Regions from separate parts of the Bradyrhizobium sp. SEMIA genome, predicted to be linked through region 3. Evidence: predicted binding sites of a transcription regulator. Region 3 holds the regulator's gene; each other region holds the start of a gene.
The links. The regulator LexA, encoded in region 3, represses DNA repair genes until DNA is damaged. The targets are predictions, from matches to a motif close to TGTTCNNNNTGTGTTCNG.
Positions count from the first base shown of each region.

Region 1: FOM02_RS32580 (PA0069 family radical SAM protein) is a predicted target of LexA. The motif match lies at 2,243-2,260, and genes of this name have one in related genera.
Region 2: uvrA (excinuclease ABC subunit UvrA) is a predicted target of LexA. The motif match lies at 1,704-1,721, and genes of this name have one in related genera.
Region 4: FOM02_RS41670 (DNA recombination protein RmuC) is a predicted target of LexA. The motif match lies at 2,055-2,072, and genes of this name have one in related genera.

Region 1 is NZ_CP046601.1:6,758,433-6,762,458, reverse strand. It holds gene FOM02_RS32590 (ribonuclease HII) at 1-501, opposite strand, end outside; gene FOM02_RS32585 (VOC family protein) at 576-1,031, opposite strand; gene FOM02_RS32580 (PA0069 family radical SAM protein) at 1,055-2,221, opposite strand; partial or broken gene FOM02_RS32575 (phosphoketolase) at 2,433-4,026, shown strand, end outside.
Region 2 is NZ_CP046601.1:2,395,548-2,399,573, forward strand. It holds gene uvrA (excinuclease ABC subunit UvrA) at 1-1,608, opposite strand, end outside; gene FOM02_RS11580 (outer membrane protein) at 1,920-2,672, opposite strand; gene FOM02_RS11585 (outer membrane protein) at 2,841-3,530, opposite strand; gene FOM02_RS11590 (outer membrane protein) at 3,766-4,026, opposite strand, start outside.
Region 3 is NZ_CP046601.1:2,272,401-2,276,426, reverse strand. It holds gene glp (gephyrin-like molybdotransferase Glp) at 22-1,233, shown strand; gene lexA (transcriptional repressor LexA) at 1,410-2,111, shown strand; gene FOM02_RS10990 (hypothetical protein) at 2,311-2,535, shown strand; gene FOM02_RS10985 (hypothetical protein) at 2,742-3,176, shown strand; gene FOM02_RS10980 (GAF domain-containing protein) at 3,380-4,026, shown strand, end outside.
Region 4 is NZ_CP046601.1:8,706,204-8,710,229, reverse strand. It holds gene FOM02_RS41680 (AmpG family muropeptide MFS transporter) at 1-199, opposite strand, end outside; gene FOM02_RS41675 (GIY-YIG nuclease family protein) at 391-693, opposite strand; gene FOM02_RS41670 (DNA recombination protein RmuC) at 824-2,023, opposite strand; gene def (peptide deformylase) at 2,195-2,722, shown strand; gene fmt (methionyl-tRNA formyltransferase) at 2,927-3,862, shown strand; gene truA (tRNA pseudouridine(38-40) synthase TruA) at 3,975-4,026, shown strand, end outside.

The DNA.
Region 1 (4,026 bases), 4.5 Mb from region 3:
CGTGTCGAGCCGGTCGCGGCCGTCGACGAAGACGTGGCGCGGCTGCTCCGGCAGCGCCACCACGGCACGCTTCAAGGCCCACAGCGAGGCGCGCAAAATGTTGTCGCGGTCGATTCGCGACGGCGAGGCGACGGCGACCGAGACCTGCGCGGTGGCGCAGATCTTGTCGAACAGCTTTTCGCGCTCCTCAGCGGTCAGGCGCTTGGAATCGTCGATGCCGCGCGGGATGCGATCGGGGTCGAGAATCACGGCGGCAGCCACCACGGGGCCGGCCAGCGGCCCGCGGCCGGCCTCGTCGCAGCCGGCGACCGGGCGCTTGATCAGCGCGCGCTCGCGGCGGAAGCTCGGCGGCGCGATCGCGATGATGCCCTTCTTGCCCGGCAGGACCGGCGCGGCCTTGACGGCAGCTGCCTTCGCCTTGGCAGGCGCCGCCTTCTTCGCAGCAGCGCTGGCCTTGGGCGCGTCTTTGGCCGGCTTCTTGGCGGACTTGTCCCGAATCATGGCCGGGATCGTGCGCAAGCGATCCAGCCAGCGCAACCGGGAACCCTGCGCAATTCCCGTTATTCAGACCGTCGCTACTCCGCCAGATGCACCCGCCGGTCCTCGCCGACCTCGATGCTGGGCGCGACGACCACTTCCCAGGTATGGCCGTCGGGATCGGCAAAATAGCCGGAATAGCCGCCGTAATCGGTCTCATGCGCCGCCTTCAGCGGAGCAGCACCCTTGCCAAGCGCGAAGGCTAGCACCGCATCGACCTCCTCGCGTGTCCGGCAGTTCCAGGCGAGCGTCGTGCCGCGGAAGGTCGATGGCCTCGGATCGTCAGGCAACTTGGCGTCGGCCGCGAGCAGATCCCAGGGATACAGCGCGAGCACCGGGCCGCCGGTGTCGTAGAACGCGACGGCCTCGCCGGTCGCCTTCAGCCGGCGCGCAAAGCCGAGCGCGTCGTAAAAGGCGATGCTGGCGCGGATGTCGCTGACGCCGAGCGTGATGACAGTAAGCCGCGGTACCGGCGGAGGGAGTTCCTTGCTCATGCGACGCCTCTTCCGTTTCCCAATCAAAACAGGCTGAGCTGCTCGCCGTTCTGCTTCGGCTTGGCAAAGTGATCAGTCGTCAGCTTCGAGCGCCGCTTGTTGAGACCAAGCCTCTCGCAGGCGATCTCGAAGCGGCGGCCGATGGTCCAGGCCATCGGTCCCGTTCCCTTCATCCGCTCGCCCCATTTCGCGTCGTAATCGCGGCCGCCGCGCATGTCGCGGATCAGCGTGAAGACGTGACGATAACGGTCCGGATAGTTGGCCATCAGCCATTCGCGGAAGAGATCGCGCACCTCCAGCGGCAGCCGCAGCAATACGTACGACGCTTCCTTGACGCCGGCATGGGCGGCGGCATCGAGGATGCGCTCGATCTCGGAATCGTTCAGCGCGGGGATCACGGGCGCGACCATCACGGTGGTGGGAATGCCGGCCTCAGAGAGCTGCTTCAGCGCCTCCAGCCGCTTCGGCGGCGTCGAGGCGCGCGGTTCCATGGTGCGCGCCAGCTTCGGATCGAGCGAGGTGACTGATAGCGCGACCTTGGCGAGGTTGCGCCTCGCCATCCGCGCGAGGATGTCGATGTCGCGCACCACCAGCGCCGATTTGGTGACGATGCCGACGGGATGGCCGGTGCGCTCCAGCACCTCGAGAATGCCGCGCATGATTTTGCGTTCGCGCTCGATCGGCTGATAGGGATCGGTGTTGGTGCCGATCGCGATCATCCGCGGCTCGTAGCCGGGCGCGGCAAGCTCCTTCTCGAGCAGCGACGGCGCCTCGGGCTTCACGAACAGTTTTGACTCGAAGTCGAGCCCCGGCGACAGGCCGAGATAGGCATGCGTCGGCCGCGCGAAGCAATAGACGCAGCCATGCTCGCAGCCGCGATAGGGATTGATCGACCGGTCGAAACCGATGTCGGGGGAATCGTTGCGGGTGATCACCTTGCGCGAGGTGTCGACGCCGACGATGGTCTTGAACGGCGGCAGATCTTCCAGGCTCTGCCAGCCATCGTCGAAGGCGACGCGGGCCTCGGCCTCATATCGGCCGCTGGCATTGGATTGGGCGCCCCGCCCTCGCCTGCGCTGGCGGTCGATGGCGACGCCGAGCTCGGGAAAATCAGAGTCCGCACCCGCCGGCTCGGAGGGCGCCGTGACCGGCGGGTGCTTGAGAGCATGAGAGGATGCTGCTGGACTCATGAAGCCAAGATAGCACGGCATAGGAACAAATCAAGAACACAAACGAAAAACTCGAAAACAACCCCATGCACAGTAGCCGCCCAAATTTCGGGCGCGCGGCTTTGACCTCACGCAACACGCTTGCCGGGACGATCCAGTTTGATGCGGCCCAGGGATCGATCACGCTGGAACAATGTTGATGACGATCCCCCGGTGAAGGGTCGGCATGAAAATGACAAATCAACAACAATCGGCCGCCGCAAGCAGCGACCTCGATCTGCTCGATCGCTATTGGCGCGCCGCCAACTATCTCTCCGTCGGGCAAATCTACCTGCTGGACAATCCGCTGCTGCGCGAGCCGCTGCGGCCCGAGCACATCAAGCCGCGTTTGCTTGGCCATTGGGGCACGACGCCCGGGCTGAACTTCATCTACGCCCATCTCAACCGCGTCATCCGCGCGCTTGATCTCAGCATGATCTATATCTGCGGGCCCGGCCATGGCGGCCCGGGCATGGTCGCCAACACCTATCTCGAAGGCAGCTACAGCGAGATCTATCCTGATATCGCGCGCGATGCGGACGGATTGCGAAAACTTTTCAGACAGTTCTCCTTCCCCGGCGGCATCCCGAGCCATGCGGCACCGGAAACGCCGGGCTCGATCCACGAAGGCGGCGAGCTCGGCTACGCGCTGGTGCATGCCTATGGCGCGGCATTCGACAATCCCGATTTGATCGTCGCCTGCGTCGTCGGCGACGGCGAGGCCGAGACCGGCCCGCTCGCGGCCTCCTGGCATTCGAACAAGTTCCTGAACCCCGCCCACGACGGCGCGGTGCTGCCGATCCTGCATCTCAACGGCTACAAGATCGCCAACCCGACCGTGCTCGGGCGGATGCCTGACAGCGAGATCCGCGACCTCTTCCGCGGGCTCGGCCACGAGCCGCTGTTCGTCGAGGGCGACGATCCCAAATTGATGCACCAGGCCATGGCGGACGCACTCGACGTCGCGCTCGCCAGCATCCGCTCGATCCAGCAGCACGCCCGCGACGGACGCAAGGTGGTCGAGCGGCCGCGCTGGCCGATGATCGTGCTGCGCAGCCCGAAGGGCTGGACCGGCCCGAAGGAAGTCGACGGCAAGAAGGTCGAAGGTTTCTGGCGCGCGCATCAGGTGCCGGTTGCGAGCTGCCGCGAGAACCCGGCTCACTTAAAGATTCTCGAAGACTGGATGCGCAGCTATGAGCCGGACAAGCTGTTCGACAAGAGCGGCGCGCTCATCCCCGAGCTTCAGGCGCTGGCCCCCGACGGTACCAGGCGCATGGGCGCCAATCCGCATGCCAATGGCGGGCTGCTCAAGAAGGAGCTGAAGCTGCCGGACTTCCGCAGTTTTGCGGTGGATGTGTCTCAGCCCGGCAGCGTTGTGGCGGAGGCGACACGTGAGCTCGGCAAATTCCTGCGCGACGTCATTCGCCTCAATGCCGACGCGCGTAACTTCCGCATCATGGGACCGGACGAGACGGCGTCAAATCGGCTCGACGCAGTGTTCGAAGCGACCGAGCGGGTCTGGATGGAGCCAACGGAACCTTACGATGTGCATCTCGCGCAAGACGGGCGCGTGATGGAGGTGCTGAGCGAGCATCTCTGCCAGGGCTGGCTCGAGGGTTATCTCCTCACCGGCCGCCACGGCTTCTTCTCCTGCTACGAGGCGTTCATCCATATCGTGGATTCCATGTTCAACCAGCATGCCAAATGGCTGAAGGTGACGCGGCATCTGCCATGGCGGCGCCCGATCGCCTCGCTCAATTATCTCCTGACCTCGCATGTCTGGCGTC
Region 2 (4,026 bases), 120 kb from region 3:
TGAGGCCAGGCGAATGCGCTGGCTCTCGCCGCCGGACAGCGTGCCGGAGGAGCGGGACAGGGTAAGATAGTTGAGGCCGACGTCGAGCAGGAAGGTCAGGCGCTCGCGGATCTCCTTCAGGATGCGGCCGGCGATCTCGTTCTGCTGCGCGTTCAGCGCCGCCGGCACGGTCTCGAACCATTCGCCGGCCTTCCTGACCGACAGCTCCGAGATCTCGCCGATATGCTTAGCCCCGACCTTGACGCAGAGCGCCTCGGGCTTGAGCCGGAAACCGTTGCAGGCGCCGCAGGGCACGTCGTGGAAGTATTTCGCGAGCTCCTCGCGCGCCCATTCGCTCTCGGTTTCCCGGTAGCGGCGGTTGATGTTGGTGATGACGCCCTCGAACGGCTTCTTGGTGTCGTAGGATCGGACGCCGTCCTCGTAGGAGAACTTGATCTCGTCCTCGCCCGACCCATGGAGGATCGCGGTCTGCGTCTTCTTGGGCAGATCCTTCCATTTGGTGGTCAGCGTGAACTTGTAGTGCTTGCCGAGCGCCGTCAGCGTCTGCGTGTAATAGGGCGACGACGATTTGGCCCAGGGCGCGATCGCGCCCTTGCCGATGGCGAGCTCCCTGTCGGGGATGACGAGGTCCTCGTCGACATGTTGCTCGACACCGAGGCCGCCGCAGGCAGGACACGCGCCATAGGGGTTGTTGAACGAGAACAGGCGCGGCTCGATCTCGGGGATGGTGAAGCCGGAGACAGGGCAGGCGAACTTTTCCGAGAACAGGATGCGCTCGGGGCCGCTCTTGTCGTGGATCTTTGCGGTCTTCTTCTTTTCCTCGGCAGGCGCGGCCGCGGGCGCATCGGCGAACTCGACGACGGCAAGGCCTTCGGCCAGCTTCAGCGCGGTCTCAAAGCTCTCAGCGAGGCGCTGGCCGATGTCGGCACGGACCACGATGCGGTCGACCACGACGTCGATGTCGTGCGGGAATTTCTTGTCGAGGCTGGGCGCTTCGGCCAGCTCGTAAAAGGTGCCGTCGATCTTGACGCGCTGAAAGCCCTTCTTGAGCCATTCGGCGAGCTCTTTCCGATACTCGCCCTTGCGGCCGCGCACGACCGGGGCGAGCAGATAGAGGCGGGTGCCTTCCGGCAGGGCCAGCACGCGGTCGACCATCTGCGAGACGGTCTGGCTTTCGATCGGCAGGCCCGTGGCCGGCGAATAGGGCACGCCGACGCGGGCCCAGAGCAGGCGCATGTAGTCGTAGATCTCGGTCACGGTACCGACGGTCGAGCGCGGATTCTTCGAGGTCGTCTTCTGCTCGATCGAGATCGCCGGCGACAGGCCGTCGATCTGGTCGACGTCAGGCTTCTGCATCATCTCAAGGAACTGGCGGGCATAGGCCGAGAGCGACTCGACGTAGCGGCGCTGGCCCTCGGCATAGATGGTGTCGAAGGCGAGCGAGGATTTGCCGGAGCCGGAGAGCCCGGTGAAGACCACGAGCTTGTCGCGGGGAATCTCGACGTCGATGTTCTTGAGGTTGTGCTCGCGCGCACCACGGATCGTAATTGCGCGCAGGCTCGAGCCCGCGTTCTGCTGTTGGCGCTTCGCCTTGATCACTTCATCCATCCGAGTTGCCCTCAAGGAATCCCAAAAGCGCGCGATCGCGCCAACGAAAAGGCACGCTTCGCCCGGAACCGGGATCGGCGCCGATGGGTATGGCAGCGAACGTAGGAAGAACGGCGACGGATTTCCAGAGGCAGTTGCGAATCGTCAACGGATTGTTGGCGCACTGGCGGCATCTGGCAGGAGCAGGGCGCGGAACAGGCAAAGGGCCGGCACGTGGCCGGCCCTTTGTTCGCGTTTAGATGCGGATCTTGGGGGCAATCCGCATTCAAGCAGGACCTGGAGGAGTCCCTTGGGGATTGGTCTTTGGCGGATCAGTATTTGGCGACGACGGGGCCGCCCCAGCGATAGTTGACGCGGATCAGTCCGATATCGATGTCCTGGCCGATCCGTTCGGTACGCACGGGTGGGACGAGGATCGCGCTGGCGAGGTCGCCGCCGTGATGCCCGAGGAACAGATGGTCGTACTCGCCGCCGACGGACCAATTCTCCGCGAAGGCGTATTCCACGCCAAAGCCGGCGCTATAGCCCCAGCGGGTCTGGCTCAGGGTATTGGACACGACGCCAACGCCCGGAATGAATTCGTCGTATCTGTCGTGCGCGACGGCTGCGCCCGCCTTGCCGTAGAACAGCAGGCTGTTCACGGTGTAGCCGAGCTGGCCGGTGAACAGGCCAAAGCTGTTGATCGTGGTCCGGTTGTTGAGCGGCGCCAGCACGAAGCTGACATTGCTGCCCTTGAAGTCGGCCCAGTTGCCCTGGGCTTCCACGCCGAGCACCCAGCGCGCCTTCTGCCAGCGATATCCGAGTTGAGCACCCACTGTGCCGCCACTCGCATTGTGACAGCCCTCGCCGACGGCCGGGTCGATGGGAACGCCGGCGACAGCGACGACGCTCCAGCAGGCGTGCGCAAGGCCGCCGCCGCCATTGATGCCGACATAGGCGCCGATCCAGTCATAGGCGAGCACGGGCGCCACCGGCGCCTTGTACAGCGGCAGATCGGCAGCACCGGCCGGTGCGAGCGCGCCGAGCGCGAGCAAGCTGACCGAGGCCAGCACCAACGTCTTCATGTCAATTCCCCAACGCATCGGAGCCAATCAGCGGCGCAATGCACACCGCACTCTCGATTCCATGACGGTTGGGCGCGAGGTCGCGCGAAAACAAAAAGGCCGGCGCGAGGCCGGCCTTTCGTGACGATGTGACGTCGGTCGTGAGACGAAGCTCAGTACTTCTTGAGATCAGTACTTGGCGACGATCGGGCCGCCGAAGTGATAGTTCACGCCGACCTGCACGGTGTGGAAGTTGAGCGTGCCGGTGGGCAGGGCGCCGGCGAAGTAGGTCTCGCCAGCGAGGCTGCGATACAGGTACTCGCCCTTGATCGACCACTGCGGCGCGATGAACGCTTCGACGCCCGCACCGACGGTCCAGCCGGAGTGCCACTTGCTGTCCGACGCGCTCACGCCGAGCGCGGAGAGGGTGATCTTGTTGTCGATCCAGGCGTAGCCGCCCGTACCGTAGAACAGGACGTTGTTGACGGCCCAGCCGATGCGGCCACGCACCGTGCCCATGGCGTCGGTCTTCGAGGTGGCGGTCGCGGTCACGACGCCGAAGCCCGGGACGACGGTCGCGCCGGTCGCCGTCGCGCTGACGTCAGCCCAAGCGCCGTCGGCCTCGATGCCGAACACGACATTGCCGGTCTGCCAGTTGTAGCCGGCGGTGCCGCCGACGAAGCCACCCTTCATCTTCGGGTCACCCGAAGCGTTTTCCCAGGCGCCGCCGCCGACGATACCGAGGTAGAAGCCGCTCCAGTTGTAGACCGAGGCCACAGCCACCGGAGCCTTCGTGTACGGGCGAGCCGCGAGATCAGCCGCCGACGCGGGGGCAGCCAGAGCGAACAAACAGGCCGAAGCCAACAAAACCTTCTTCATCTCAATCAAAATCCCAGTCCCAGTTTCTGTTGTTGCCTTCCGCGCGCAGAAGGGCATCGGACGCTGTGGTCCAACTGACGGCGTGCTTACACCACCAAAGCCGCAAGTTGTGTCTCTCAAAAGCCACGACAGCCGCAAAACGTCACAATTGCTGACACATTGTCGCGCCGCTCGCATCCAGCAAAAAGGCCGGCGCGAGGCCGGCCTTTGATCTCCAAATGATATCAGATGGATATCAGTATCTCGCGATGGCCGGGCCGCCCCAGCGATAGTTCACGCGAACGAGGCCCATATCGACGTCCTGGCCGATGCGTTCGGTCTGAACGAACGCGCCGCCGAAGGTGAAATCGACGTTACGATGGCCGAGGAAGATGTGATCATACTCGACGCCAACCGACCAGTTTGGGGCGAAGCCAAATTCGAGACCCGCGCCGACCGTTCCGCCCCAGCGGGTTTCCCGGGCCGAACCGAAGGTAGTGCCCGCACCCACGAAACC
Region 3 (4,026 bases):
GCGCAGCTGGAGTTTTCACCCGTGGCCCTGATGCCGGTTTCTGACGCGCTTGCCGCGGTGCTTGCCGGCGCAGAGCCGCTGCCTGAAGAAATGCTCGCCCTCGACCAGGCCTTCCAGCGCGTGCTTGCCCACGACGTCGCGGCGCGGCGCACCCAGCCGCCGCAGGCGATGTCGGCGATGGATGGCTATGCGGTGCGTGCGGCCGACGCCGCCAAGATCGATTCCCAGCTCACCGTGATCGGCGAGGTCGCGGCGGGGCGGCCGTTTGCAGGATCGGTCGGCGCCGGCGAAGCCGTGCGGATCTTCACCGGCGGCGTCGTTCCCGACGGCGCAGACGCGGTCGTGATCCAGGAGGACACGGTTGCGGACGGCAGGCGCATCACGATCAAGGAAGCGGCCGTGACGGGACGACACATCCGCCCCGCCGGTGTCGATTTCAGCGAGGGCGACGTGCTGCTGCGCAAGGGCATCCGGCTGACGGAGCGCGACCTCGCGCTCGCCGCCGGCATGAATCACCCGTTTCTACCCGTCCACCGCCGCCCGAAGGTCGCGATTCTCGCCACCGGCGACGAGCTGGTGATGCCGGGCACCACGCCTGGCCCCGGCCAGATCGTCTATTCCAACGGCTATGCCCTGCACGCGCTCGCCCGCAGCGAGGGCGCCGATACCGTCGATCTCGGTGTTGCCGCCGATACCCTGGACGCCACCACCGCGGGCATACGCCGCGCCCGCGCGAGCGGCGCCGACATCCTGATCACCACCGGCGGCGCCTCGGTCGGCGACCACGATCTGGTCCAGCAGGCGCTGAAGGCCGAGGGCACCGCGATGACGTTCTGGAAGATCGCGATGCGGCCCGGCAAGCCGATGATGCATGGAAGGTTGGCGGCGATGCGCGTGATCGGCCTGCCCGGCAATCCCGTGTCATCCTATGTGTGCGCCTTCCTGTTCATGGTGCCGCTGATTCGGGCGCTGTCGGGCCGCTCCGTGATTCACCATCGCCGCGAGCGCGCGGTGCTGGGCCGCGACGTCGGCGCCAACGACCAGCGCGAAGATTATCTGCGCGCACGCCTGGAGACGCGCGACGACGGCACGCTGATCGCCCTTCCCGTCAATCACCAGGATTCCTCGCTGCTTGCGAATCTCGCTGCGGCACAGGCACTTCTCGTGCGCGCGCCGTTCGCGCCGAAGGCCGAAGCCGGCACACCTTGCGAGGTGCTGCGCCTGCCGGTCTGAACGCGCTGGCCACACGCGTGACGCGAACTTTGTCGCGTTCACGGTAAATTAAGCAGTTGCGGAACATGTATCGAACATATAGTGTCCGTTCATGATTTGTTTCGAGCATGCAGCGGCTTATCGCTGAATTCAGCGTCTCGGAATCGAACGACATCAACCGGGGGATTTTGGTCGAGATGTTAACGCGCAAACAGTACGAGCTCCTGCGGTTCATCAGCGAGCGACTGAAGGAAAGCGGCGTACCGCCCTCCTTCGACGAGATGAAGGACGCGCTCGATCTGCGCTCGAAATCAGGCATCCATCGCCTGATCACCGCGCTCGAGGAGCGCGGCTTCATCCGCCGCCTGCCCAACCGCGCCCGCGCCATCGAGGTGATCAAGCTGCCCGAGCTGCAGGCGGCCGCCGGCAATCGCCGCGGCTTCACGCCGAGCGTCATCGAGGGCAATCTCGGCAAGGTCCGCACGACCTCCAGCCCGCCTGCGGACGAGGGCGAGCGTCCCGTCGCGGTGCCGGTGATGGGCCGGATCGCGGCCGGCACGCCGATCGAGGCGTTGCAGACCCGCAGCCACACCATCAGCGTCCCGCCCGATATGCTCGGCTCGGGCGAGCACTACGCGCTCGAAGTGCGCGGCGATTCCATGGTGGAAGCCGGCATCCTCGACGGCGACATGGCGCTGATCCAGCGCAACGAGAGCGCCGACACCGGCGACATCGTGGTGGCGCTGATCGACGACGAGGAAGCGACCTTGAAGCGCTTCCGCCGCCGCGGCGCCTCGATCGCGCTCGAGCCCGCCAATGCGGCCTATGAGGTGCGCATCCTTCCGCCGAACCGGGTCAAGATTCAGGGCAAGCTGATCGGGCTTTATCGGAAGTACTGATACCGCAAGTACTAGGCGCGCTGTCCGCGCGCTTCGATCGGCATCGCCGACTAGAGATCGGAGCGGATGATTGTCCGCTCGCGCTGGATAGTCTTTCTGGTTTCGCGCAGATTATCCGGCCCCTCCTCCGGCGCTACATCCTCGCCACGCCGCACGAAGCAGCACCGCTTCGGAAAGGCTTTCGGTTCGAGGAGATGCCATGCGCAAGATCATCCTGAGCACAGTAGCAGCGGCGCTGATCGCAGCATCAGCATCGCAAGCCGTTGCCGCACCATCGCACCGCCATGCCCGTAAGAACGTGGCCAAGGAGACGGCCAAGGAAACGGCAATGAGCGAGCAAGTCCGCAACGCGCGCAATGCGCTCACGCAACCATCGCAACCGGTCTGGCCATACTCCGGTTGGTCGGCGCCGGCTGGCCGCTGAGCTGGCCACTGATACGCCCACCGAATGCACGAAAGCAGGCTTTGTTCCCGGGGGATTCGGGAAAGATAATGTGATCGCACGCTGCGGCAGCGAGCCGCAGATTTGCCTATAACCGGGCAGACGCTATGATGCTTCCACTCTGATAGAGGCCTGCGCCTCGTAAGACAGAGGCGCGGGTTGCTATCTCCGCATGAGGAGCACCCACGATGTGTGACTACAGCCTGCATGCCGTCGCATCGCGCCCTGCCGAGGTCGGCGAGACGATCGTGACGACAACGTTCCGCGGCACCTCGACGCGCGGCTTTGCCTCCGCGGCCGATCCGACCGTCGCGGTCTGCCTGCTGCCGGGAACGGAGCTCGCCTTCGCCGACAACGTCCGCTACGACAATCGCTGGATCTGGACGCGCACCGTCAACTCGCGTGTCGGCAAGTTCGGCAAGATTGATCCGCACATTCCCGATCGCCATCATGACGCGATCGAATTCCCCGACGGCAAATACGTGCTGGTGACTCAGCTCGTCGAAGGCCAGCAGGCAACCGTGCTGCAACTGCCCGTGACCCAGCCGCTCGGCGAGCGCGAGCACAAGCCGCAGGTCAGTGCCGAGAACCGCCCGACGACGCCGCGTCTGCCGATCGGTTGAAGCAGATATCCCCGGCCGCCAGGTCGGAGCCCGGAATTGAGATCGCCATCGCCGGCCGCGGCCGGCGACGTGGTGTTGTTTGTGTCTCTCGATATCCCACCTTCCCGTCGCACGAAGTTTGCGCGGCGCTGCCTGAATTTTGAACGTCCGTTTCACAGGCAAATGGCCGATGCTGTTCCGGCTTGGGACGGCGGACGGACTCGATGAAAACCTTCATTCGTGTCGTTGAACTCTGGGTGCCCGACAGGACGCGCATGCGTCTGGAATTCGGCGGCGGCCTCTACGGCGAAGGGCTGTCCGCGTTCAGGGCTGTGAGCGAAGATCTGCACTTCGGATATGACGAGGGGCTCCCCGGCAAGGCCTGGGCGTCCGGCCACCCGGTGATCCTCACCAAATTCGCCAACTCCTATTTCAAACGGACCGACCAAGCCCTTGCAGCCGGTCTCACCTGCGGCGTCGCGGTGCCGGTCTTTGCAGGCGAATTCCTGCAAGCGGTGATGGTGCTGTTCTGCGGCGACGACGAGGCGCATGTCGGCGCCATCGAGCTCTGGCACAACGACGCCGATACGTCCCACGAGATGAGGCTCGTCGACGGCTACTATGGCACCGCCGACATGTTCGAGTTCAACTCCCGCCACACCAGGTTTCCGCGCGGCTTCGGCCTGCCCGGACGCACCTGGAAAGCGGGCCTGCCGCTGATCATCAAGGACCTGCACAACGCCAAGAGCTTTCTGCGCTGGGAGGACGCGGCCGAAGTCGGGATCAACCTCGGCGTCGGCATCCCCTACCGAGCCGGCACTGAGAAGACCTGGGTTCTGACATTCCTCTCCGCGCAGGCAACGCCGATTGC
Region 4 (4,026 bases), 3.3 Mb from region 3:
CGATGGTCTTGAGATCGACCCCAGCCTCGCGCATCCAGACCAGCAGCGTCGATCCCGACAGCGCCAGCGGCAGCCCGGAGGAGAAGCCGAGGAACAGCACGATCAGCACCCGCCGTTGCAGGTACACGGCCAGGCTCTCGCGCCAGGAGGTCGCAGGGGCGGGGCTAGCGGCGGGGGAGGTCACCTCGGGTGCAGTCATGGGGTGGTGTTAGCAGATTCTGGGGAAAAAGACTCTGGTGTGCGGTGAGAGGGGAAAGCCCGCGGCACCCTCAGTGTCATCGTCCGCGAAGGCGGACGATCCAGTAAACACCAGCGTCTCGGTTCAACCACAATCGCCGCGGCGTACTGGATACCCCGCCTTCGCGGGGTATGACAGCGCGGCGAGGTATGTCATGGTGGGCCGGCGATCCCGGGATAAGGATCATCCCAGTTTGGGTTGTGCTGCTCGATCAGTCGAATCTTCCAAGCCCTGTTCCACTTTTTGAGCCGCTTCTCCCGCTTGATCGCGTTCTCGGGATCATCGAATTGCTCGAAGTAGACAAGCCGGGCGACGTCGTACTTTTCAGTGAAGCTCTCGATGAGTTTGGACTTGTGCTGCGTCACGCGGCGGATGATGTCGTTCGTGACGCCGATATATAGCGTTCCGCCGATCCTGCTGGCGAGAATGTAGACGTAGTAATGGCGTGCGCTCATGCCAGCCTTCACCCCTGTCATCGTCCGCGAAGGCGGACGATCCAGTAATCACCAGCGTCTCGATTCAATCACGACTGTCACGGAATACTGGATGCCCCGCCTTCGCGGGGCATGACAGTGTGCCTCTATCTCACTCCCCCGCCTGGAGCTTCCGCGGAAACAGCTCCGGTGCGCCCGTCGCCACCAGCCGCGGGCCTTCCGGCGCATCGGTCTTGCTGAAATCGAGCTCCTCGATTCTCCCCGCGCGCTTCTCGATCTTGTCGGCGGAGATCAGCACCTGGCGGACGTCCTCGTTCACGTCGGCAAAATGCTTTTGCAGCTTCAGCACACGGTCGCGCAGGCGGCCGAGATCGTCGCCGAGCTTGATCACCTCGGTGCGGATCTGGTCGGCGGCATCGCGCATGCGCGCGTCCTTCATGATCTGCTGCATCACCTGGATCGCCAGCATCAGGAGCGAGGGCGAGACCAGCACGACGCGAGCGCGATAGGCCTTCTGGATCACGTCGTCGAAGCCGTCGTGTATCTCGGCATAGACCGATTCCGACGGCACGAACATCAGCGCCATCTCCTGGGTCTCGCCGGCGACGAGATATTTTTCCGCGATGTCGCTGACATGCTTCATCACGTCGCCGCGCAGCCGCTGCGTGGCCACGCGCCGCTCCTCGTCGGTGCGGGCGTCGTGCAGCGCGGTCATCGCCTCCAGCGGAAATTTTGCGTCGATGCAGAGCGGGCGCTGGTCGGGCAGGAACACGACGCAGTCCGGCCGCTTGCCGGTCGAGAGCGTGAACTGGAACTCGTAGGAGCCTTTCGGAAGTCCGTCCTGGACGATCGCCTCCATCCGCGCCTGGCCGAAGGCGCCGCGCGACTGCTTGTTGGCGAGCACGTCGCGCAAGGTGGTCACCTGCGTGGTGAGGTCGGTGAGGTTCTTGTGCGCGTTGTCGATGATGCCGAGCCGCTCGTGCAGCGCGCGCAGGCTCTCCATGGTGTTGCGGGTCGAATGTTCCATGGACTGGCCGACGCGGTGGGTCACCGAATCGAGCCGCTCGTTGACCGCCCGCGCCATCTCGGCCTGACGGCCGGCCAGCGCCTGGGTCATGGCATCGACCCGGCCGGAGGCCTCAGCTTGGGCGTGCAGCACCTGGGCGAGGCGCTCCTCGAGCTCGTCGGCACGGATCGCATGCGCCATGGCAAGTTCCGCGCCGCGCCGTCCCGAGCGAGTGATCACGACCGCAATCACAACCAGCAGGATGAGGACCAGCGCGCCGAAGCCGATCAGCGCATCGATGGTGCGCACCGGCCAGTCGCCAGCCATGAAAATGATCTCGCTCATGCCAGCCCTTCTAACCGATTCGCGCTCGGTCGCGAACGAAGGGGGAACGATTTCGGTAAAGAACTCCTTAGGTTTTATGGTTAACGAAACCTGAAGTTTTATCGTGAGCGGAGCGTGAGCCGGGTTCCTGGCCGCATTGACCGCATCCGGCGCGCGGCTTAAATCGCCGCCATGGCCCTACGAGAAATCATCATCCTGCCCGACAAGCAGCTGCGCCTGGTCTCCAAGCCGATCGAGAAGGTCACGCCGGAGATCCGCAAGCTTGCCGACGACATGTTCGAGACCATGTACGACGCGCCCGGAATCGGGCTTGCGGCGATCCAGGTCGCGCAGCCGCTGCGCCTGATCACCATGGACCTCGCCAAGCCCAACCAGGACGGCGAGACCAAGCCGGAACCGCGCGTGTTCATCAACCCCGAGATCATCGCCTCCTCCGAGGAGCTGTCCACTTACGAGGAAGGCTGCCTGTCGATCCCCGAATATTACGAGGAGGTCGAGCGCCCTGCGAAGGTGCGCGTGCGCTTCACCGATCTCGACGGCAAGCTGCATGAGGAGGACGCCGAAGGCCTCTACGCCACCTGCATCCAGCACGAGATCGACCATCTCAACGGCGTGCTGTTCGTCGACTACCTGTCGAAGCTCAAGCGCGACCGCGTGATGAAGAAGTTCGAGAAAGCCGCCAAGCGCGCGGGCGAGTGAGTCTCTAATGCTGCTCCGCATTCCCTGCGCTCCCTCCCCCCTTGCGGGGGAGGGCGGGGGAGAGGGGTAGCCCCGGCGGAAGTCCATCCGTCATCTGAATTACGTGCGTGCCGCGAACGCTTGTGCCGAGAGAGCGCGTCGTGTGGCACCCCTCTCCCTAGCCCTCCCCCGCAAGGGGGGGAGGGAACGCAGCGAGTTCTGTTGATGCCCCTCCGCCTGATCTTCATGGGCACGCCCGATTTCTCCGTGCCGACGCTGCTCGAGCTGGTCGCGCACGGCCACGAGATCGCGGCCGTCTACACCCGTGCGCCGAAACCGGGCGGACGGCGCGGGCTGCAATTGCAGCCGACCCCGGTCGAGGAAGCCGCGCGAAAGCTCGGCGTGCCCGTGCTGACGCCGAAGACGCTGAAGACAGAGGAAGCGCTGGAAGAGTTTCGTGCGTTCGACGCCGATGCCGCCGTCGTCGTCGCCTACGGCATGATCCTGCCGCAGGCGATCCTCGATGCGCCAAAGCTCGGATGCTACAATCTGCACGCTTCGCTGCTGCCGCGCTGGCGCGGGGCGGCGCCGATCAACCGCGCGATCATGGCAGGCGATGCCGAGAGCGGCGTGATGGTGATGAAGATGGATGTCGGCCTCGACACCGGCGACGTCGCCATGGCCGAGCGGCTTCCGATCACTGACACCATGACCGCGCTCGATCTGCACGATCGCCTCTCCCGCCTTGGCGCCGACCTGATGGTGCGTGCCATGGCCGGGCTCGACCGCGGCGGGCTCCAGCTCAAGCAGCAGAGCGAGGACGGCGTCACCTATGCGGCCAAGATCGACAAGGCCGAGGCACGGATCGACTGGACCAAGCCCGCACGCGCCGTGCTCCGCCACATCCACGGCCTGTCGCCGTTTCCCGGCGCATGGGCCGAGCTTGACGGTGTCAGCGAGAACGCGCGCGTCAAAATCCTGCGATGCGAATTGGCGAAGGGCGTGGGTTCACCGGGCGCGGTGCTCGACGATCACCTCACCATCGCCTGCGGCGAGGGCGCGATCCGCATCATCGAGCTCCAGCGCGAAGGCAAGGCCCGCATGCAGGCCGCGGACTTCCTGCGCGGCGTGCCCTTGAGGGCGGGAGCTAAATTCACCTAGTCAACTCGTCATACGCGGGCTTGACCCGCGTATCCATCTTCTAACAAAACTCCTTCTTGGGCGATGGATTGCCGGGTCAAGCCCGGCAATGACGCCGGATAAAGCTGGATCGATGCCCCGATACAAGCTCACCATCGAATATGACGGCGCGCCGTTCTTCGGCT